3 regions of the Pseudoalteromonas sp. '520P1 No. 423' genome follow, and region 3 is predicted to be linked to each of the others. Evidence: predicted binding sites of a transcription regulator. Region 3 holds the regulator's gene; each other region holds the start of a gene.
What was found. Region 3 encodes sigma-54, which starts transcription at its own class of promoters, with help from an activator protein. Its sites were predicted from a motif close to GTTGGCACGNNNNTNGNNT; they were not measured.

Region 1 (6,770 bases), 2.0 Mb from region 3:
TGATGTATTCGTGTGCTGTTTATGATGAAAATCATCAATCTATAGACAAAGCACAAACTAATAAGCTGGATATTATTTGCAAAAAATTAGATTTAAAACCTGACGAGCATTTAATTGAAATTGGCACTGGTTGGGGTGGACTGGCTATTCATGCTGCACAAAACTATGGTTGTAAAGTCACGACAACAACCATATCTGATGAACAATATAAATATGCTCAAACAAAAATTAAAGAACTAGGCTTAGAAAACCAAATTACTTTACTTAAGCAAGATTACAGATTACTTGAGGGCCAATTTGATAAGTTAGTGTCAATTGAAATGATTGAAGCTGTAGGACACGATTTTATGACTAGTTTTTTTAGTCAATGCAATGATCTACTAAAACCCAGTGGAAAGATGTTGATCCAAGCAATTACTATTGCCGATCAAAGATATGATGAGTACCGCAAGAATATCGATTTCATCCAAAAATATATTTTCCCTGGCGGTTGTTTACCTTCAATTAGTATTATGAGTGAACACATCAAGCAATCTACCGATATGATGATAGATAAAATAGATGATATTGGCTTGCACTACGCTAGAACGCTTAACGATTGGCGCGTTAATTTCGATAATAACTGGCAGCAAATACAGCAATTTGGCTTTGATGATACCTTCCAAAGACTTTGGCACTATTATTTTGCATATTGTGAAGGTGCTTTTTTAGAAAGGGTAATTAGTACACATCATATCGTTGCCAGAAAGCCTCACTATTATGATGCCAACGACCAAAAAGTAATGAATTACCTTTAATCTAGCAAGCAGCGAAATATTTGAGTAGTCTATGAAATACTTTCTTTTTGTTAACTTTGCTATTTATCAGGCAACTTGGTTTTTAGCTGCTTTGTATCCAGATAGCGCATCATTGTTGATAACAGGACTTATCATTATTCATTTTATTTTAAGTCCAACTAAAATCGCTGATTTTAGGTTGCTCAATATTGCATTAATTGGCTGTGTTGTTGATGGTGTATTAATTTTATATGATGTTATTCAAACAACCAATGGTACGTTACCGACCACTTTAATTTTACTATGGTGCGTCTTTTCGTTTACTTTTAATCACTGCCTCAATTGGTTGCAAACCATAGATCCAAAATATGTTTGTCTCATTGGTTTAGTACTTGGGCCAAGCAGTTATTTTGCAGCTTTAAAGTTAAATACCTTTGATACAACATTATCATCAATTGAATTTATAGCTATTTATGCTTTTATTTGGGCACTATTGTTGCCCCTATTTGTTAAATATACAACTTCAGTAAAAATATTATTTGAACAAAATGCACAGGAAGCAGAACAATGATGAAAACACTACTATTTATACTCACGCTTTATATTTTTAGCTTTAATTCTAATGCCAGTGAATTAAACAAAATGCATCTCATAGGTAAAGCGCAAATGTCAGTGCTTTTTTTCGACATTTACGATATTGAACTGCTAAGTAATACAAAAGATTGGCAACAAAATACCTATCCACAAGCTCTGAAAATCAGTTATTTAAGAGATATTTCTAAAGAAGATTTAATAAAAGCGACTCAAGAGCAATGGCAGCACATTAAGTTAACCAACCCAAATCAAACCAAATGGTTAGAAAAATTAAATGACATTTGGCCTCAAATACAAGAAGGCAATGGTCTGACTATCATAGTAGATAGCAATCAAAGCAGTAAATTCTACTTTAATGATGAAGCGCAGACACATCAGTTCATAGGTGAACTGGCCGATCCCGATTTTGGGCCTGCTTTTTTAGCAATATGGCTTTCAAACAATACCTCGGAACCAAAATTACGTGCCAAATTATTAGGGAAAAAATAATGAAAAAGATCTTGCTTATTTTATTTAGCTTTTTACTTTGCTCATGTTCAAGTCCACAACTATCTGATTATGCTAATACAACCCCTGTTTTTAAGTTTGAGGATTTTTTTAACGATAAACTTGTCGCATACGGTATTGTATTTGACCGTTCAGGTACTATGACACGGCATTTTTCAGTTGATATCAATGCAACATGGCAAGGTAACAAGGGCACTATTGATGAGCAATTTATTTTTAATGACGGTGAAAAATCTGAGCGTATATGGCACATTACTAAGCGTGATAATGGTATCTATGAAGGTACAGCTTCCGACGTCGTTGGCATAGCACAAGGTAAGATTAATGGTAGTGTTTTGACTTGGCAATATCAGTTAATGATCACAGTAGACGGTACAGAATATGAAGTAACCTTAGATGATTGGATGTACATGCTCGATTCTAATCGGTTATTTAACAAAACAGATATTATTAAATTCGGTTTGAAAATGGGTGAGGTCATTTTATACATCGAAAAGCAGTAATTAATACCACTTGTATTAAGTCATTCACTGCTAAGTTATTCTGGGGGGTCAATTCTAGGCATGTATCGCAGAAATTGTTACTCCCATAAAAAATAGTGTAACACCCAATGTAAATCTCCAAAGGTTGTCGCAAAGCCAACTTAAACTTCCTAAATAATTTTACAACAGAATAACTATCACATCAATTAATTGCCTTTTCTAAAGCATTTTATCATTCGCTGAATGGGAACTTAATTATTACAATATGTATAAATTATCACCTAAAATAAAAATTTATTTCAGCTTAATATGAAAGATAAGTAATTTTATTGAAATATAGGTATAATGCCCGCCATTATTTGTTACAAGTTGATCAAAATGACGATATTCGCTGAGTTAGGCCTAAACAAGACCCTACAAGCAAACATAAAACGCTTGGGTTATAAAACACCTACCATTATACAAAAGAAGTCTATTGGCGCTGTTTTATCTGGCGCTGATACATATGCTATTGCCCCTACTGGTACAGGTAAAACTGCTGCATATTTATTGCCTACATTACAAGAATTAAGTCAGGTTGATCATAGTCAAGATGAAGTACGCCCTGTACGTGCTATTTACTTAGTACCAACACGCGAACTTGCTCAACAACTTGAGTTATCAATTGCTAACTATGGTAAAGATTTAAACTTACGTACTATCAGTATTTTTGGTGGCGTAAGATTTGAATCCCAAGTTAAGCGTTTTAAACGTGGTGCTGATATTGTTATCGCTACACCTAAGCGTTTAGTTGATCTTTTAAAACTAAGCACTTTTTCGCTTGATAACTTAAAACATTTTGTAATGGATGAAGCTGACAGATTAGTGAGTATGGGCATTCAACAAGAGTTAAGAACAATTCTTACAGCCCTGCCAAAGAAAAGACAAATTGTTTTATTCTCTGCAACTGATAGCAAAACATTAGCTAAATTCAGTAAAGACAATTTATCACACCAAAAAGAAATTAAAACGGAACAACTACAGCCTGCACAATCAAAAATTGTACATACCATGTATCGTTGTTACAGAAAACATAAAGAGTCACACTTAATCAAGCTATTACAAATGCTGAGATGTGATCAAGCGCTTATTTTCACACGTACAAAACAAGATGTGAAAGACCTAATTGAGTTATTAACTGAAAATGGTTTTTCAAACCAAGGCATTCATAACGAAGTACAACAAAAAAGACGTAAAGAACGCTTAGACAGCTTCAAAAATAAAGAGTTTAAGTTTTTAGTCGCGACTGATATTGCTTCTCGCGGTATTGATTTTGATAACCTTTATTACGTCATTAACTTTGATTTGCCAGTAAACAGCAATGATTACATTCACAGAGCAGGCCGAACAGCACGTAAGACTGTGAAAAAAGTTGAAAACAAAGCGAAAGCGATGAAGCAAGAGTTATCTAAAGATGTATTAACTACAAAACAATTTGAGTTTGCTGATGCGCCAAAAGTAACTGTTGATGATATACAAGGTCATGTATTTTCATTAGTAAGCCCTGAACAAGAACGTTTAGTACCAAAGATTGCAAATTTATTAGGCACAGAAGTAAAACTTGATAAAATTCCTTGGTAAAGTTTTATAACAAATTTTGAACACTAAAAAGGCTGTTTTATAACAGCCTTTTTTGATGTTTGATTTTGAATAACCTTAACCCATTTTAATAAATTTTTAGTTAAATTGACATTAGTTAAACAATGCCTTTAAGCTATCTGCAAACTTAAGCCATTTCTCTTTTATTGGCTGTTTTATTTTAATATCTAAGCTACCTAATATGACTTTTCCTTCAATCGAAATTGTAGGCGCATCAGCACTAAAAAGGGCTGTAGAGTCATTTTCAATACTCCCAAGAATACAATTTACATTTGAATGAGTATTCACATCTTCTGGTACTAAAATATCAACACTACCAAAAATACTGAGTACTTCTATTTGCGTATTTGGGTGTGTAAATCTGGCTTGGGTAAAATCGAGAGTATCACTTGCTAGAAAATTAATTATCGTGATTTTTTTTGGTACGTGCCATTGGCCATTGCGCTTACTTGAGCCTAGTACATTAACCAATTTATCTAACTCTTTAGTCTTACCTTGTTGATAATGTGCCCCTAGCGCGATTTTTTTCTTATCTTGATATTTTGTATCAACATTTAAGTTTAAATCTTTTGTTAGATCCTTAATCTCTTGAGGATCAGTACCATTCATCGCTTTATCTAAACGCGACTCAAATGCTTCTAACGATATTTCACCATGGCTATAATTCATTATTAGCTGATCGATTACTTCTTGTCGAACACTTTCAATGGGTCTATCTTGTGTGGCTACTGACATTATTTATCCCTATAATTTTTCAATATATTTAAAATGTTTGACTATTAAACAGCAAATCACATGCCAAATATAAAAACCTTATATTTCAACAGGTAACAATTAAAAGTTTATCAAATAGACTAAGTTATGCTTAATATAACCAATATTAAGCATAACTGGCTAACTTAGACTTTAAATTTTAATAACATTTTTTCTAGTTCATAAAACTCATTTTTAAGTAGCGTACACTCTTCTAAAGTTCTATTTAAATTTGATTGACCTGTACTATATAACTCACTGATATTATTAATTTCTTTATCTAATGAGCCTATTACATTATTTTGCTCATGGGTGGCATTTGCAACACTTAAATTAACCTGATCAATTTCTAAAATAGTGCTGGTAACTTTAGCCATTTGCTCACCCGCTAAACGCGCTGATTGCACACTATTTTCTGAATCCTTTTGACTTTGCGTGATCACAGTCACAGCTTTGGAAGAGCCTTCTTGCAATTGCGCGATGGTAATTTCAATTTCTTTTGTTGAATCTTGTGTTCTTTGCGCTAACTGCCTTACTTCATCAGCAACAACAGCAAAACCTCTACCCGCTTCTCCTGCACGAGCCGCTTCAATTGCTGCATTAAGAGCAAGCAAGTTAGTCTGTTCACTCACCCCTTTAATCACTTCTAAAATTTGGCCAATGCTTGCGGTATGTTGGCTTAAACTTGTAATAGAGTTTTGTGCAGATATCATTTTTTGTGATAAATGGTCTATTTCTTTAATGTTATCATTTAAGCTATTTTGGCTGTGCTCTGATTCACTATTAGCTGTATTAGCTAAGCTTGCTGCATTTTTCGCATTGTCAGAAATATCAGCTGCGCTTGAAGTGAGCTCATTAACCGCATTTGCAACACTATTTGTACAGTCTGTTTGCTCACTATACATATTGAGCGTTGATTCTGTACTGTTTACTAAACTTTCCACTGACTTCTCTAACGCAACAGTTGTATCTTTGACTTGAGTAATCGAGCTATGTATTTTCTCAATGAAATCATTAAAATAGCTAGAAAGAACACCAAATTCATCGTTTGATTCTACAACTAACCTTCGTGTTAAATCGCCCTCACCTTGTGCGATATCTTTAATGGCATCTGATACACGGTTCATAGGTTTCATTAAATAACGCAATAAGAACTGCATCATAAGTACGATGGCAAAAACACCTAAAACCATATAAATCGCTGCTACATTTCTAAATGAATCAACTGATGAGAATGCGATATCTTTGTCTATTACAACTGCTAAATACCAAGACACATTTTTAATGCCTTTGATCTCGATAAACGAGACCAGTTTAGCGTCATCATTAATATCTTGTTCAACAAAATCACTATTTAATGCGAGTTTTTGGCCAAAAATATCTGTAATAGATTTATCATTATATTTATTATCTGGATGACTTAAAATTTTAGCTTCTTTATTGACTAAAAAAGCATAGCCATAACCTAAAAAGTCGATGCCATTAACAATTTCTGTAATGGTACCCATATCAATATCGCCACCAGCAACACCCGAGAACTGACCATTGATTAAAATGGGCGCAACGGCTGATATCGTAAATTCATTGGTAGTAACATCTATATAAGGTGCAGTAAAAGCCGTAGTATTTTGCTTTTTAGCTAATTGGTACCACGGACGTTGCCTTGCATCATAATCACTGGGTAGTTCAATGCTTGGATCATTTAAAACAAATGCGCCATCTAACTTACCAATGTAAGTATTTTTAAAGTCACCAGATTTATTAGCCTGTTTAATTTGCATTAAAGTCACTGACTCTGGATCTTGAGTTTGATAAGTATCAGCAATTGATACTACGATGTTAAGTTTGCCATTTAACCAGTTTGCAATATTTTGCGATACTGATTGTGATATTTCTTTTAAAACAAGTTCTAATTGTTGCTCTGTTTGTGAGCGCATGGAAATGAAGTTATTTACGGTGAATAGTCCTAATACAAGTACTAATACTAAAGAGGCGGCGATGGTAATTTTGGTGGTGAATT
Region 2 (6,770 bases), 1.6 Mb from region 3:
TGATCCAACTGCGCCTGATTTGCATTTAGGCCACACTGTTTTAATCAATAAAATGAAGACATTTCAGGATTTAGGTCATGAAGTTATCTTTTTAATTGGTGACTTTACAGGTTTAATTGGCGACCCGACGGGTAAAAATGTAACTCGTAAGCCATTAACTCGTGAAGATGTATTAGCTAATGCTGAAACATATAAAGAGCAAATCTTTAAAATCTTAGATCCAGCTAAAACAACCGTTGCTTTTAACTCTACTTGGATGGAAGAGTTAGGTGCAGCTGGCATGATCAAATTAGCAGCACGTCAAACAGTTGCACGTATGCTAGAACGTGATGATTTTAAAAAGCGTTACGCAAATAATCAATCGATTGCTATCCATGAATTTTTATATCCTTTAGTTCAAGGATGGGATTCTGTAGCATTAGAAGCGGATATTGAACTAGGTGGAACAGATCAACGCTTTAACTTATTAATGGGTCGTGAACTTCAAAAAGATGAAGGTCAAAAGCCACAAACTGTATTAATGATGCCGTTGCTTGAAGGCCTTGATGGCGTTCAAAAAATGTCTAAATCTTTAGGTAATTACATCGGTATTACTGATAAGCCAACAGAAATGTTTGGTAAAATCATGTCTATCTCTGATGAGCTAATGTGGCGCTATTACGAATTATTAAGTAGCCTATCTTTAGGTGAAATCGAAGGCTTAAAAGCTAAGATAGCTGCGGGTACAAACCCAAGAGATATCAAAATTGATTTTGCTAAAGAAATGATTGCACGTTTTCATTCTCAAGAAGATGCAGAAGCTGCACATCAAGATTTCATTCAGCGTTTTCAAAAGAAAGCATTACCAGATGAAATTCCTGAGCTGACTATAACAATAGATGGTGAAGAAATTGGCATCGCTAATTTATTAAAAGAAGCAGGTTTGGTTGCCAGTACTTCTGAAGCGATGAGAATGATCAAGCAAGGTGCTGTTAAGCTAAATGGTAAAGAAAAAATATCTGATACTAAGCAAACATTTGCTAAAGGGTCACAAGAAATTTATCAAGTAGGTAAACGCAAATTTGCCAAAATTACAATTGCTTAATATATCTGCTGTGCATTTACATTGCAGCCACAGCGTGGCAGTAAATTGACCATGTAGTAAATTATAAAAAAGTGGGACTAGTCATGTTATTCAACATTAATAGTCTCACTTCATCAAATTAAATGTAAAAAGCTGCAGTGCGATTCTAAACAAAATTTTTTATTGGCTTAATCCACACAACTCTTCAACGCCAATTAATACCCTTCTAGTAAACCTATGCAAATGATCTGGGTTGATATTAAATACTTCCTTATTTTTAACTGCGGTGATCATTGGTAATGAATCCCAAGTTGTTAATTGCACGCTATTATCTGATTTTTCAGAAATAATAATAATATCAGGGTTATGCATTAAAACTTGTTCTTTATTTACCGTCGGGTAAGGTACTTCATGTTCAGCGAATGGATTATCAAATTGGCAAACATCCATCAGGTTTTGGATCCAGCTGTCGCCATTTGCGGTGATCAAAGGGGAATGCCAAATTTGGAAAAAAGCTTTTTTTCTTGGTATATCTTTAAATCTGGCTCTTAAATCGGCTAAATCCGAAAGGTACGCATCTGTTACTTGTTTTGCTTTATTTTGTGTATTTGTAAGTTCACCTAAACGTAGCATTTCAGTTGCCAGACTTTCAAGTGTTTTAGGCGTTGAAATGAAAACTTCAATACCTAAGGCTTCTAGCTTTTCAACTTGACCTAACACATGAGTATTTTGCCATAATAATACAAGGTCAGGCTTTAGCTCGATTAACTTTTCTAAATTGATACCATTAACATCAGATACAACGGGATGTTTTTTTGCTTTTTCGGGGAAGTCGCTATAAGCACTAACAGCTACAATATTATCTCCTAAACCTAAGCTATAAGCCCATTCGGTCAAATGAGGTGCTAGTGTCGCAATTCGTTTAATTGTTTGTGCTGAAGCGTAATTATTAAAACTCACAAGTAATAAGATAATAGCAGTAAATTTAGAGGTTAAACGCAAGGTAAATACTCACTTTAGATAAAATAATAAAACAAAACCACAATACTTTTACGCGGTTTATAAGTGTTATGGCATGTTTAATACTAGGTAATGTAGGTACAGGGTACTGTCCTACACGTATTTTTGCAAAGCGAGTTCCACAATAGAATGCGGGTCCACCAAGTTGTACTTTTAATGCTGCACTCATACAGCTCAATAGCCAGCCCGTATTTTTATGATAAAAATGATTGCCGTAATGGTTTATATAATGAAAGCTCATTTTTGTTTCTTTACTTAAAGCAATGCAAACGGCCACGATACGAGTTGGTAACCATTCTAAAATATATGTGAGATTGCGAATTGGCTGAATAAAAGGGCTGTTAGGTAAGTATTGCTTACTCCAACTGGCATGCATTATGGTTAAAATTCTATAGCCTAAAGCAGCAATAGGACCGCCAATCAAATAAAAAAATAAGACTGCAAAGTAAAGTCTAGTGCTTCGTAAGGTTAAGGCTTCAATCGCAGCTTTGATCAATCCAGGCTCTGATAAGTTTTTAGTTTCTCGTCTAAGCCATACTCTGAGTAAGTCTCTTGCAGCAGATTTTTGTTTTTGCCTTAATAAAAGCGGTAATCTATTAATTGATTGTTCTAATTTTTGACTTTCCAAACACAAATATAAAATTAAGCCAGATAATAATTCAGGGTAAGATGCAAATATTAATAGCCCATAACATAAGGCTAAAATGACCATTAAGGGTAAGATCGCAGCTAAAGAGCCAGATAAAATTTGGTAGTTCTTAGCGTCGTTTTGTTTATAAACACGGTTTTGTAAATTTGAAAAAATAACAAATAATAATGTAGCGGGGTGGTATGAGCGCGGTAAAGTTAGCCAACGCTCAGCTGTAAGAGCAAGTAATAAAACAAAAATCTCTAGCAGTTCATGCGAACTTTCAGAATCTGTCAAAAATATTTGTTCTAATACGTCAATCACTTATAGAGAAACCGTTTGAAGTTTTTCTAATAAAGCAGTCACCATTTTTGATGAGTTTTCTGAAGCTTTAACTAGGTAGCTTTCAAATGATTCTGGAGATTCTTTGCCTGCGATATCAGATAAAGAACGAATAACTACAAATGGTGTATCTAGCTGATAACATGTCTGTGCAATTGCTGCGCCTTCCATTTCAACTGCAAGCATATCAGGGAATTGTGAGCGAGTAACTTCAATACGTGCTGGATCACACATAAATGAATCACCAGTACATACTAAGCCTGTCATCGTTCTAATGCCTTGCATGTGTGCAATTGCATCTTTAGCTGCACTGATTAAAGCTGGGTGTGCTTTAAAACCTGCAGGCATATTTGGTACTTGGCCCATTTCATAACCAAAAGCTGTAACATCAACATCATGATGACGTACTTCTGAAGCTATAACGACATCGCCTACATTTAAACTTGGTTCAAACCCACCGGCCGAGCCGGTATTAATGACACAATCAGGCGAAAAAGATTCAATCAATAAAGTTGTCGCAATACACGATGCTACTTTACCTATGCCTGATTGCACTAATATGATGTCTTGATCTGCAAGTTTACCCTCATAAAAAGTAAAGCCTGCTTTTTGTGTTACAGCAGTTTGCTCCATAGCATCTTTTAAAATTGCTACTTCCGGTTCCATTGCGCCAATAATGCCAATTTTCATTTACTTAACTCTAAATAATATTTTTATATATTATACTCAGTTGTTACAAAAATAGCTAAGCTTGAACAAGCCCTGTAGATTGCGTTTTAACTTGGGATGCAGATAAAACCGCTGGTTTGCTCGAAGTACGTGCCTTTACCATAGGTTTTTTTGGCGCTGACTTGCCAAGTTTAAACATAATTGCTTGTCTTACTTCCAAAGGTTTATACCCTGCTTTTACTTTCATTCTGATATGGGGAATGCCAGCTGACTCTAAAGCACCATTTACAAACCAGTCTTTTTGCGCTTTATGTCCTTGTTTATTGTTGTTATTCACTAAATCGATCGCAGCAACAATATTCATGGTTTCTTTTTCAAGTAATACATAATCTAATTGTTTATTCTGCGCTTTAGTTAATGCAAGACGCTTTGATTTAGAAGTCGTGTCAGATTTAAAATCTATTACGTCAATTAACTTTACTCGGCTAACAATTTTGTATTCGTTGCCAATCGCGCGCTCTAATAAACTCAAAAATCCTTTTTCTATATGGGTATATAAAGTATCTTTTTTAGTAAAAGGGTAAGGGTTTCCACTATCTGTGAGTTTAGTTGTGACCATAGAAGCAATAACAACTAAAACCAAGATCGACAATAAAACAAACTCCATAAATACACTCCAACATCAATAATTTGACACTGATAATAAAAATCAGTGAATCTATATTTTAATAAGCATGATATATGCCAAAAGTATCGTTTTTAATGTTTGAGGAAATAATTGCGATGGATATTTTTTATTGTCAATAAACCATATATGAAATTGCTAGGGATGTTGATAGAATGCGCTTTTAAGGTTAATACAATGGAGGTGTCGCTTCATTTTAATACTTAATGGAAATTGATTTTAATAATAAAAACGGTATCAGTATGAACTTGTTCAAAACTAAAATAAGTGTTTTAGGTGGTTTGTTTTTGTTGGCAAACCTTAATGTTGCTATCGCTGTAACGCCTGATTTATTTTTATTCGGCCAAAATTTATCTTTTTGCTCTAGCGAAAACTTACAGCACTGCGGCAAAGATAAAAAGGCTGACGGATTCGATGATAACGCAAAACAAACTGCTATTTATACAATAACTGAACAGGCACTTGAGCGTTTAAATGAAATAGCTTGGACTGACCAACCAGAATTAAAACAACAAACAATCGCATTATTTAAAGTATTAAAAGCGCAATTAGATGATAAAAAGCTAAGTGAACGATTGTTTGTTCGCATGTTACGCCGTCAAAATTTTAGCTACTTAAATGAAGACCTAAAAGGTAGAGATATTTGGTCCAACTTATTTGAATTTGAAAAACAAAATTTATTTGATTTATTAGAGCAAAAGCAATCAACTAAGTCAGGGAAACGCTTAAATACAGCTGTAGATATAAAATCAACTAATAATCAATCAGCAGTTTTAGCTTATAAAGCTTTTTATAAAGCAGCATCAGCAGTATCAGGGAAAAAGAGAAAACCTAGAATAGCCTTTATTACAGGTAATGATAGAGACCCTTATAAAAATGTAGATTATTTTCAAAATCTTTTTGAGCAGTTAGGATTCGAAGCTGATTGGCTTGCAATTGACTCAGCTATGCAAACTGCATTAGTGGCTAAGCAATATGATTTAACATCGTGTGATAGCTTAGAAGAGTTTCAAATAAAAAAGCTTGCAAGTTATCGCCGAAAAGTTTTATATCCAGACTTATTTAAACAGCAGGTATCTCAATGTAAAAAGAAAGATGCATTTATCGAGACTTTAAAAAAGTCAGATGCACTTTTTATTGCTGATGGTAGCCCACTATTAGCGTTTCATAGTTTTTACTTACCAACAGGTGAAAAATCTGAGTTATTAAAAAAAGTTGAAGAAATGCTAATACAAAAGCAAATAATACTCGGGCTTGAAGGTAGTAGTATCCATGTGTTAAGTAACAAGTCTACTATATTTTCAGGTGATGGTTTACAGGTCATGTTAACGGCTTCTACTGTGATGAATTCAGGTAATGAGGCATGTAATTTAGGTTTAGATTGTATTGCCCTAGAGTCTGAAAAAAACTTGGGTTATCTGAATTCTACAGTCTTTAATATGTTTCCGTGGGGTGTATTTGATACCCAAGTTAGTTCATTGGCTCGCCAGCCCAGGTTAATAAAAACGGCAATAGAGACAAATAACCGTTTTGCTTTTGGTTTGGATAAAGAGACAAGTATCGCAATATCAAGCAGTAAGAATGAAAATGGTGAAACAATTAAATTTGATGTTTTAGGTAAAGGAGGCTTCTGGATTTTTGATACTCAAAAAGAGGGGAGGCAAATAAACTTGCAAGCATCGAGTATCGAAATGGAAGAGTTTACAAGTTACTATTTAACTCATCAAGACTCTATGACACTTAGAAATGGTGCACTCTCTGTTGATTTTGCAAGTTGGAAATTTACAAATACCACTAATACTCAAACACCAACAGTGACATCATCACAACCTTTTGCACGATATAATTTTTATAAGCTTAATAATATGTTGTGTAATACAGGTGCTATGCAAGCAAAAGGTACTGGAGATATTCAAGGTGTTGATTATAGTTTATTACTTAAACGTGATTCCTCAAGTACTGCCCGCAAGGGAATAGTTTCTTTAGACAGTAAAAATCTAAATATTTGTTCTTTTGCAAGCATCTCAAGCCAAATAAAAATACTTAATTAGTATAATTATTAAGTACAAATGATGACGAGTTGATTACAATAGAGGGGTTTTTAATTTAGAGCCCCTTTTACTTATATGATTGAATCGTCTTTTACCCCTTGGGTACGTATTTTATCCTCTTTTGTTATTCGATGGGGTAATAGTAAAGCAAGTATCATTTTGTATACTTTACTATTGTTTATCGCGCTTATTTTATCTTGTACTTATTATTATGTCGCTACAGGTTCTATTGCTTGGTTTGACCTATTACAAAATATTATTTTAACAGCTTTATTTTCACCTGTTTTAGTTTACGTCACGATAAACTTAATC
Region 3 (6,770 bases):
AGAGCCTATTACTTCTTGATAGACTGCGTCTGGAAGACTACGTAATACTTCTGCTAAATCATCAACATCCATATCAGCTGTTGCAGCAGCAATCAGCGTAGGCTCCATTTGAGCGATAATACCGCTACGAACGTCTTCTGATAATTCTTCTAGGATTTCACCTTGTACATCAGGATCTACTAGTTGCCAAAGAACTGCACGGCCTTTATAGGGAGAGGACTCTATTAATAGTGCTATATCACAGTCAGCCATATGAGCAAGCATACGTCTAACATGCACAAACATACCGCTACTAAGGGCTTTATTAACCTCTAGAAGTTGTTTTTGTGTGTAATCTTGCTCTAACGCTTCAGGCATCTGGTCTTATTGTTATTCTTGTTCGTGGAATTTATCAGCAATTAATTCACCAATTGTTTTTAGTGCTATTTTTGCATCAGGCCCGCTACACGTCACGGTTACTTTTTTTCCTTTAGCACCTTCTAACAGCATCAAAGCTAAAACACTATCAGCTTGCGCTTCTTTATTCCCTTGTTGCAATATTACCTTAGCATCAAAAGAAGTCGCAAGTTGCGCTAATACTGATGCGGCTCTTGCATGAAGCCCTAAGCGGTTTTCTATTAAGAAAATGTCTTGATATTGCATTATTTACCGTGAGTATCTTGTTCGCGATGGCGAACTTTTACATTTTTATGGCTTTTAGAAAAGCTATCACATAGTGATTGCGCTAAATAGACTGATCTATGTTTTCCACCCGTACAACCAATTGCAATTGTAAGGTAGCTGCGGTTATTTCTTTCTAAATGCGGCAACCAAGTTTGTAAAAAGGTTTGAATTTGCCAATTAAACTTTTGCACTATGCTATGGCTGGCTAAATAATCTTTGACAGGTTGATCTAACCCCGTTAAAGGCTTTAATTCAGGTTCCCAGTGTGGGTTAGGTAAAAATCTCGCATCAAAAACATAATCTGCATTTTTTGGCATACCATATTTAAAGCCAAAAGATTCAAAAGTAATGATTAATTGCTTGTCTTTTTTGCCTAATACTTTTTCTCGAATGGATTCCGCTAGCTGGTGAACGCTTAAATCCGTTGTATCAATAATAAAATCAGCATTGGTTACTAAAATATCTAATAGTTCTTTTTCTTGTTTAATTGCCAGATCTAACGGCTGATTATTCATAGATAATGGGTGTAAACGACGGGTTTCTGAAAATCGCTTTATTAAAGTTGTATCATCACTATCTAAGTAGAATAGGCTAGGTTTAACAAATTCAGGTAAATAACCAAGAATTTCATTAAACTCCTTTTGCTCAGCGGGTAAATTTCTAACATCAATACTGACAGCTATTTTATCGTAATTATCAGATACACTTCTTACAAGCGAAGGCAGTAGGTTAACTGGAATATTATCTACGGCATAATAACCTAAATCTTCTAATACGCGTAAAGCGACTGATTTTCCGGATCCTGAACGACCGCTTATAATGATAAGTTGCACTGAATTTTCCTTATGCGTCTTCAACTTTGACTAAAACTAATCATAAAAACTCATAATTAGTTTATTTTTATTAAAGTGTCATTATCTCATATAAAGATTGATCTGATTGAGCATGACGTAATTTTTTACAAAACTGTTTATCTTTGAGTTTATCAGCAATTGCAGCTAACGTCTTTAAGTGAGCCTGACATTGTGCATCAGGAACTAATAAAGTAATAAATATATCAACAGGGCGATCGTCTATTGCATCAAATGCAATGGGTTCTGCATTTACGACTAAAATAGCCACGGTTTTATCTATATTGGATAATCGGCCGTGTGGAATAGCGATACCTTTTCCGATACCTGTGCTTCCAAGCTTTTCTCGCTTTAATAAAGAATTAAGGATCTCTTGTTCAGTTAGCTCGGGTAGCTTTTGCTGTGCTATCTGGCTTATATATTCCAGCATTCGTTTTTTGCTATGAAAAAGGACTGCAGCTTTAGTGCAGTCCTTTGATAAAAATGAATTAATCATATTTAACGTCTAGATAATTTTTCTTTATGTTTAATAACTTGTCGATCTAATTTATCAATCAAGCCATCAATAGCAGCATACATATCAGCATGCTCAGAAGTTGCAAAAAGTTCGCCTCCATTAACATGAAGTGTTGCTTCTGCTTTTTGAGATAGCTTTTCGATATCTAAGATAACATGCACATTGTTAATATGATCAAAATGCCTTTCAAGCTTAGCGAATTTGTTTGTTACATAGTCTCTTAGTGGATCTGTGATATTTACATGACGACCTGTTAAATTTAATTGCATAAGCGTACTTCCTTCTATTATACATCTCAGATTAAACATTTTCTCTGATTTGACGATGGAATGGACAGTGATTCTCGATATTTTGCTATCGTTCTTCTGGCCACCTTGATGCCTTGATCTGCTAAAATATCCGCTATTTTACTATCACTTAATGGTTTGGCTTGATTTTCTGCGGCAATTAGCTTTTTGATAAGTGCTCGAATAGCTGTAGATGAACACTCACCTCCATTTTCTGTACTTACGTGGCTAGAGAAAAAATATTTCAGTTCATATATACCACGTGGTGTATGCATATATTTCTGTGTGGTTACACGTGAAATAGTTGATTCATGCATTTCTACCATTTCAGCAACGTCGTTAAGCACCATAGGCTTCATTGCTTCATCACCATGTTCAAAGAATGCCTGTTGTTGCATTACAATGCAATTGGCAACTTTTAATAGTGTTTCGTTTCTACTTTCTATACTTTTAATAAACCATTTAGCCTCTTGTAAATGAGAGCGAATAAACTGACTGTCCGCATTACAAGAGCCTGCCATAGAGGCATAGTGATTATTGACTCTTATTTTTGGCATGGTATCTGAATTTAAATCAACTACCCAACGACCCTTTATTTTTTTTACTGTCACATCGGGGATCACATATTCAGTTTGTTCTTTTACGATACTTGATGCAGGTTTCGGGTTTAGGCTATGGATCAAATCCATCACTTGTTTTAATTCAGGTTCTTTGAGCTTAGTTTTTTTCATTAAGCTGCGATAATCTCTCGCACCTAATAATTCAACGTATTCTCTTAAAATATGTTTGGTTTCATCAAGCCAAGGAGTTGTTTTATCGTATTGATTAAGCTGAATTAATAAACACTCTGATAGGCTTCGAGCTGCAATGCCAATAGGATCAAAGACCTGAATGCGTTTAAGTACTGCTTCAACTTCATCTAATTCAACTTCATCTTCTTCAGAACCTAAACTATCTAAAATGTCTTGTGAAGAAACGGTTAAGTAACCTGATTCATCTACAGCTTCTACGATTGCAGTGGCAATAGCTTCATCTGTAGGGCTAAATGGGGTGAGGCGTAATTGCCACATTAAATAATCTTGCAATGATTCGGATGTACTGCCTTGATATGCTAAATCATCATCTGGGGCAGGTCCTGCCGATGCTACGGGGGCGGCACTGACATATTCATCCCAACTTACATCCATTGCAAGTTCGTCTGTTAGGGTTTCTTTAGTTAAGGCTTCAGAGCTTTCCATTTCTACTTGAGCCGTAGGGATTATCTCTTCTGCATCAGAAGCTTTTTCTGCTGTTTCATTTTCAGAAGCTGGCGTTTTTTCTTCAGCATTAAAATCTTGCTCATCAAGTTCTAAGAGCGGGTTGCTTTCGAGTGCTTCTTGTATCTCTAACTGCAGATCTAACGTGCTAAGTTGCAATAGGCGGATAGCCTGTTGCAACTGTGGAGTCATTGTTAGTTGTTGTCCAAGACGAAGCTGTAGTGATTGCCTCATTAAGTTTTAACAATCCTTATAATGTCTAAATTAAATACACTCTTTTTTACTTAATTTTGAGTATAGCCCATATTTCTTTTTATATTTTTTTATAATCTAAATTGTTCACCAAGATAAACGTCTCTTACAGTCTGATCAGCTAAAACGGCTTCAGGTGTACCAGATGCGATAAGTTCGCCATGGGAAACAATGTAAGCTTTTTCACACACATCTAAGGTTTCACGCACATTATGGTCTGTAATTAACACGCCTATACCTCTATTTTTAAGATGTTGTATAATTTTTTTAATATCCAATACTGAAATTGGATCAACACCTGCAAATGGCTCATCTAATAGAATAAATTTAGGTTCAGCTGCTAAAGCTCGGGCAATTTCAACTCGACGTCTTTCGCCCCCTGATAATGCCATACCTTGGCTATCACGAATATGGCAAATATTAAATTCATCCAATAAATTATTAAGCGCATCTTCTCTTTGTTGCTTATTCAGGTGTTTGCGAGTTTCTAATATGGCCATGATATTTTGATAAACAGTCAGCTTTCTGAAAATAGATGACTCTTGCGGTAGGTAGCCAATGCCCATACGAGCACGATTATGCATAGGCTGTAAAGTGATATCTTCATCATCAATTTTAATAGTGCCTTTATCACTTGGCACTAGGCCAACTATCATATAGAAGGAAGTGGTTTTACCTGCACCATTAGGCCCTAATAATCCAACGATTGTGCCAGCTTTGACTTCTAAACTCACATTTTTTACGACTTGCCTGCCGTTGTAACTTTTTGCCAGTTGCGCTGCTTGTAATAAGCTCATTAATTATTACCCGATTGTTTAGTTTCTTCTTTTTTAACTGGCGTTAAAACAGTGTGTACTCTTTGGTCTGAGTCTTTATCTTTGTATGCGGTAATAAGTTCTTGAAGGTGATCGTAGATAATTGTTTTAGCACTCATTGATTGACCGCTTTGGTTTATTTTTGCATCACCTTTAAAAGTGAGGGTACCAGATTCAACGTCATAACGAATATTTTTTGCACTTGCTGTTACAGGGCTGCCGTCTTTAAGTTTACCGATAAAAGTAGCTGGGTTACCTGTTGCTATCAATATTTGTTTTTCTTTTCCTAATTCGCTTCTTCTATGTACTTCTAATAAGTCAGCTTTGATGTTTTTATCTGTATGTTTGATATCCACATTATTTTTAAATATTACAATATTTCTTTTTAAATCAGCCTGCTGTGTATCGGCAGAGATAGATACCTTGCCGATAAGCTCTTTTGCTTGCACATTAAAGTGAGTAACTAAAGCCAATGTAGCAATGATAAATCTTTTTTTATAAATTGTTTTATTGGTCATAATTTTCTTTATCGTAGTAAATAGTTTGAGTATGGTTGATTAATTCAAGCGTTTCTTTATTTAGATCTGCATTGAGACCTTTACCTGTAATTAACAAGTTTGGACCTGTCATCGTGGTTAACTGATCTGAATGCATGGTTGAGTCTTGAATATAAATCTCTATTTGTTCGGTAGTAATTTTTTGTACCATCGCGATTGGGTTCAGATTTTTAGCCACAACGCTTTGCTCTAAAATTAATTTTTTATTATTATTATTCTCATATAATGTCGCTTCAGCGGCACTGATTGCCCATACATCATTTTCAGAAAATAAAGTAAAAGTGGGCTCAGTAAAGTGTGTAAAACCAAGCTCTTGATAGAGTTCCATTTTTTTAGCTGTTACTTTATGGCTAACATGCCCTTGTTTGTCAAAAACTGTTTGTTTTAAAGTGTCAGCGGTGTAATCGGGAAGTACTTCTATTTCAGGTGTGGAAACAGCGGTTTCTTTGCTGGTGGTCAGGTAGGGATACCATAACCACAGCATGATGCTGAAAAATATAGCACTGAGGAGCAGCCTAGCTAGGTTCATGCACTTGTGCCTTCACATAATAAAACTTTATTTTGTGACAACATTAATAAGTCAGTTAGCTCTCTTACAGCGCCAAAGCCACCCGGTAACATGGTTTTATAATGTGAGATATGGCTTATAAGTGGATGTGCATCATTAACCGCAACTGCAAATCCAACTTCCTGCATGACAGGTAAGTCAGGTGCGTCATCGCCGATATAGGCTATTTCACTGTCAGTTAGCGATAAATCATCTTTGAGTTGTTGATATGATATTAGCTTATTTTCTTGACCTTGATAAATATGTTTTACATTTAGGTTAGACATTCTATTTTGTACAATATTTGATTGTCTACCGGTGATCACGGCAACTTCAATTCCGGCATTAATTAACGCCTTAATACCAAAGCCATCTTTAGTATTAAATGCCTTTAATTCTTCACCTTGATTACCTAAGTAAATACGGCCATCAGAAAATACGCCATCAATATCACAAATAAGTAATTTTATTTTACTGGCTAGTTGCACTGTTTCTTCAGAAACTTCTTGGTATAGCTCTGCAAATGTTAGCGCTTCAATTGGTTTTTTTTCAGACATTAAAATACACCTGCTTTCAATAAATCTTGCATGTTTAGTGCGCCAATAGGTTGTTGTGATTCATTTACCACTAATAGACCATTTATACGTTTGTTTTCCATTATATTTAAAGCTTGAGCTGCTAGCATGTCTGGGTTAACAGTCGTGCATTGTGTTGTCATAACGTCACTGATTTTAGTATTATGGATATCAATCTTTTGCTCTAGAATACGCCGTAAGTCACCATCAGTAAAAATACCTTGAAGTTGGTTTTTGCTATTGACGATTGCAGTCATGCCAAGTCCTTTTTCAGACATCTCTATCAGCGCATCTTTTATAATATCATCACATTTTACAATCGGAATGTGAATGCCACTGTGCATAATATCTTTTAAAGTTAGTAATAAGCGTTTACCTAAACTACCGCCCGGATGAGATAATGCAAAATCATCTGCTGTAAAACCTCTGGCTTCAAGTAAGGCGACAGCA

Region 1: the regulator sigma-54 is predicted to act here: its motif matches at 4,782-4,800, upstream of PSA_RS10180 (LiaF domain-containing protein).
Region 2: the regulator sigma-54 is predicted to act here: its motif matches at 4,453-4,471, upstream of PSA_RS08210 (DUF2726 domain-containing protein).

Annotation. Positions count from the first base shown of each region.
Region 1 is NZ_BBZB01000001.1:2,219,295-2,226,064, reverse strand. Features, by position in the region: gene PSA_RS10205 (cyclopropane-fatty-acyl-phospholipid synthase family protein) at 1-797, shown strand, start outside; gene PSA_RS10200 (DUF2878 domain-containing protein) at 829-1,347, shown strand; gene PSA_RS10195 (chalcone isomerase family protein) at 1,344-1,859, shown strand; gene PSA_RS10190 (DUF3833 domain-containing protein) at 1,859-2,380, shown strand; gene PSA_RS10185 (DEAD/DEAH box helicase) at 2,738-3,979, shown strand; gene PSA_RS10180 (LiaF domain-containing protein) at 4,091-4,732, opposite strand; gene PSA_RS10175 (methyl-accepting chemotaxis protein) at 4,897-6,770, opposite strand, start outside.
Region 2 is NZ_BBZB01000001.1:1,779,726-1,786,495, forward strand. Features, by position in the region: gene tyrS (tyrosine--tRNA ligase) at 1-1,084, shown strand, start outside; gene PSA_RS08195 (cobalamin-binding protein) at 1,244-2,065, opposite strand; gene PSA_RS08200 (regulatory signaling modulator protein AmpE) at 2,049-3,035, opposite strand; gene mtnN (5'-methylthioadenosine/S-adenosylhomocysteine nucleosidase) at 3,036-3,743, opposite strand; gene PSA_RS08210 (DUF2726 domain-containing protein) at 3,799-4,389, opposite strand; gene PSA_RS08215 (hypothetical protein) at 4,650-6,458, shown strand; gene arcB (aerobic respiration two-component sensor histidine kinase ArcB) at 6,534-6,770, shown strand, end outside.
Region 3 is NZ_BBZB01000001.1:179,147-185,916, reverse strand. Features, by position in the region: gene mgtE (magnesium transporter) at 1-357, opposite strand, end outside; gene PSA_RS00850 (HPr family phosphocarrier protein) at 370-642, opposite strand; gene rapZ (RNase adapter RapZ) at 642-1,496, opposite strand; gene ptsN (PTS IIA-like nitrogen regulatory protein PtsN) at 1,567-2,010, opposite strand; gene hpf (ribosome hibernation promoting factor) at 2,013-2,300, opposite strand; gene PSA_RS00830 (RNA polymerase factor sigma-54) at 2,327-3,808, opposite strand; gene lptB (LPS export ABC transporter ATP-binding protein) at 3,898-4,623, opposite strand; gene lptA (lipopolysaccharide transport periplasmic protein LptA) at 4,623-5,159, opposite strand; gene lptC (LPS export ABC transporter periplasmic protein LptC) at 5,149-5,727, opposite strand; gene kdsC (3-deoxy-manno-octulosonate-8-phosphatase KdsC) at 5,724-6,302, opposite strand; gene PSA_RS00805 (KpsF/GutQ family sugar-phosphate isomerase) at 6,302-6,770, opposite strand, start outside.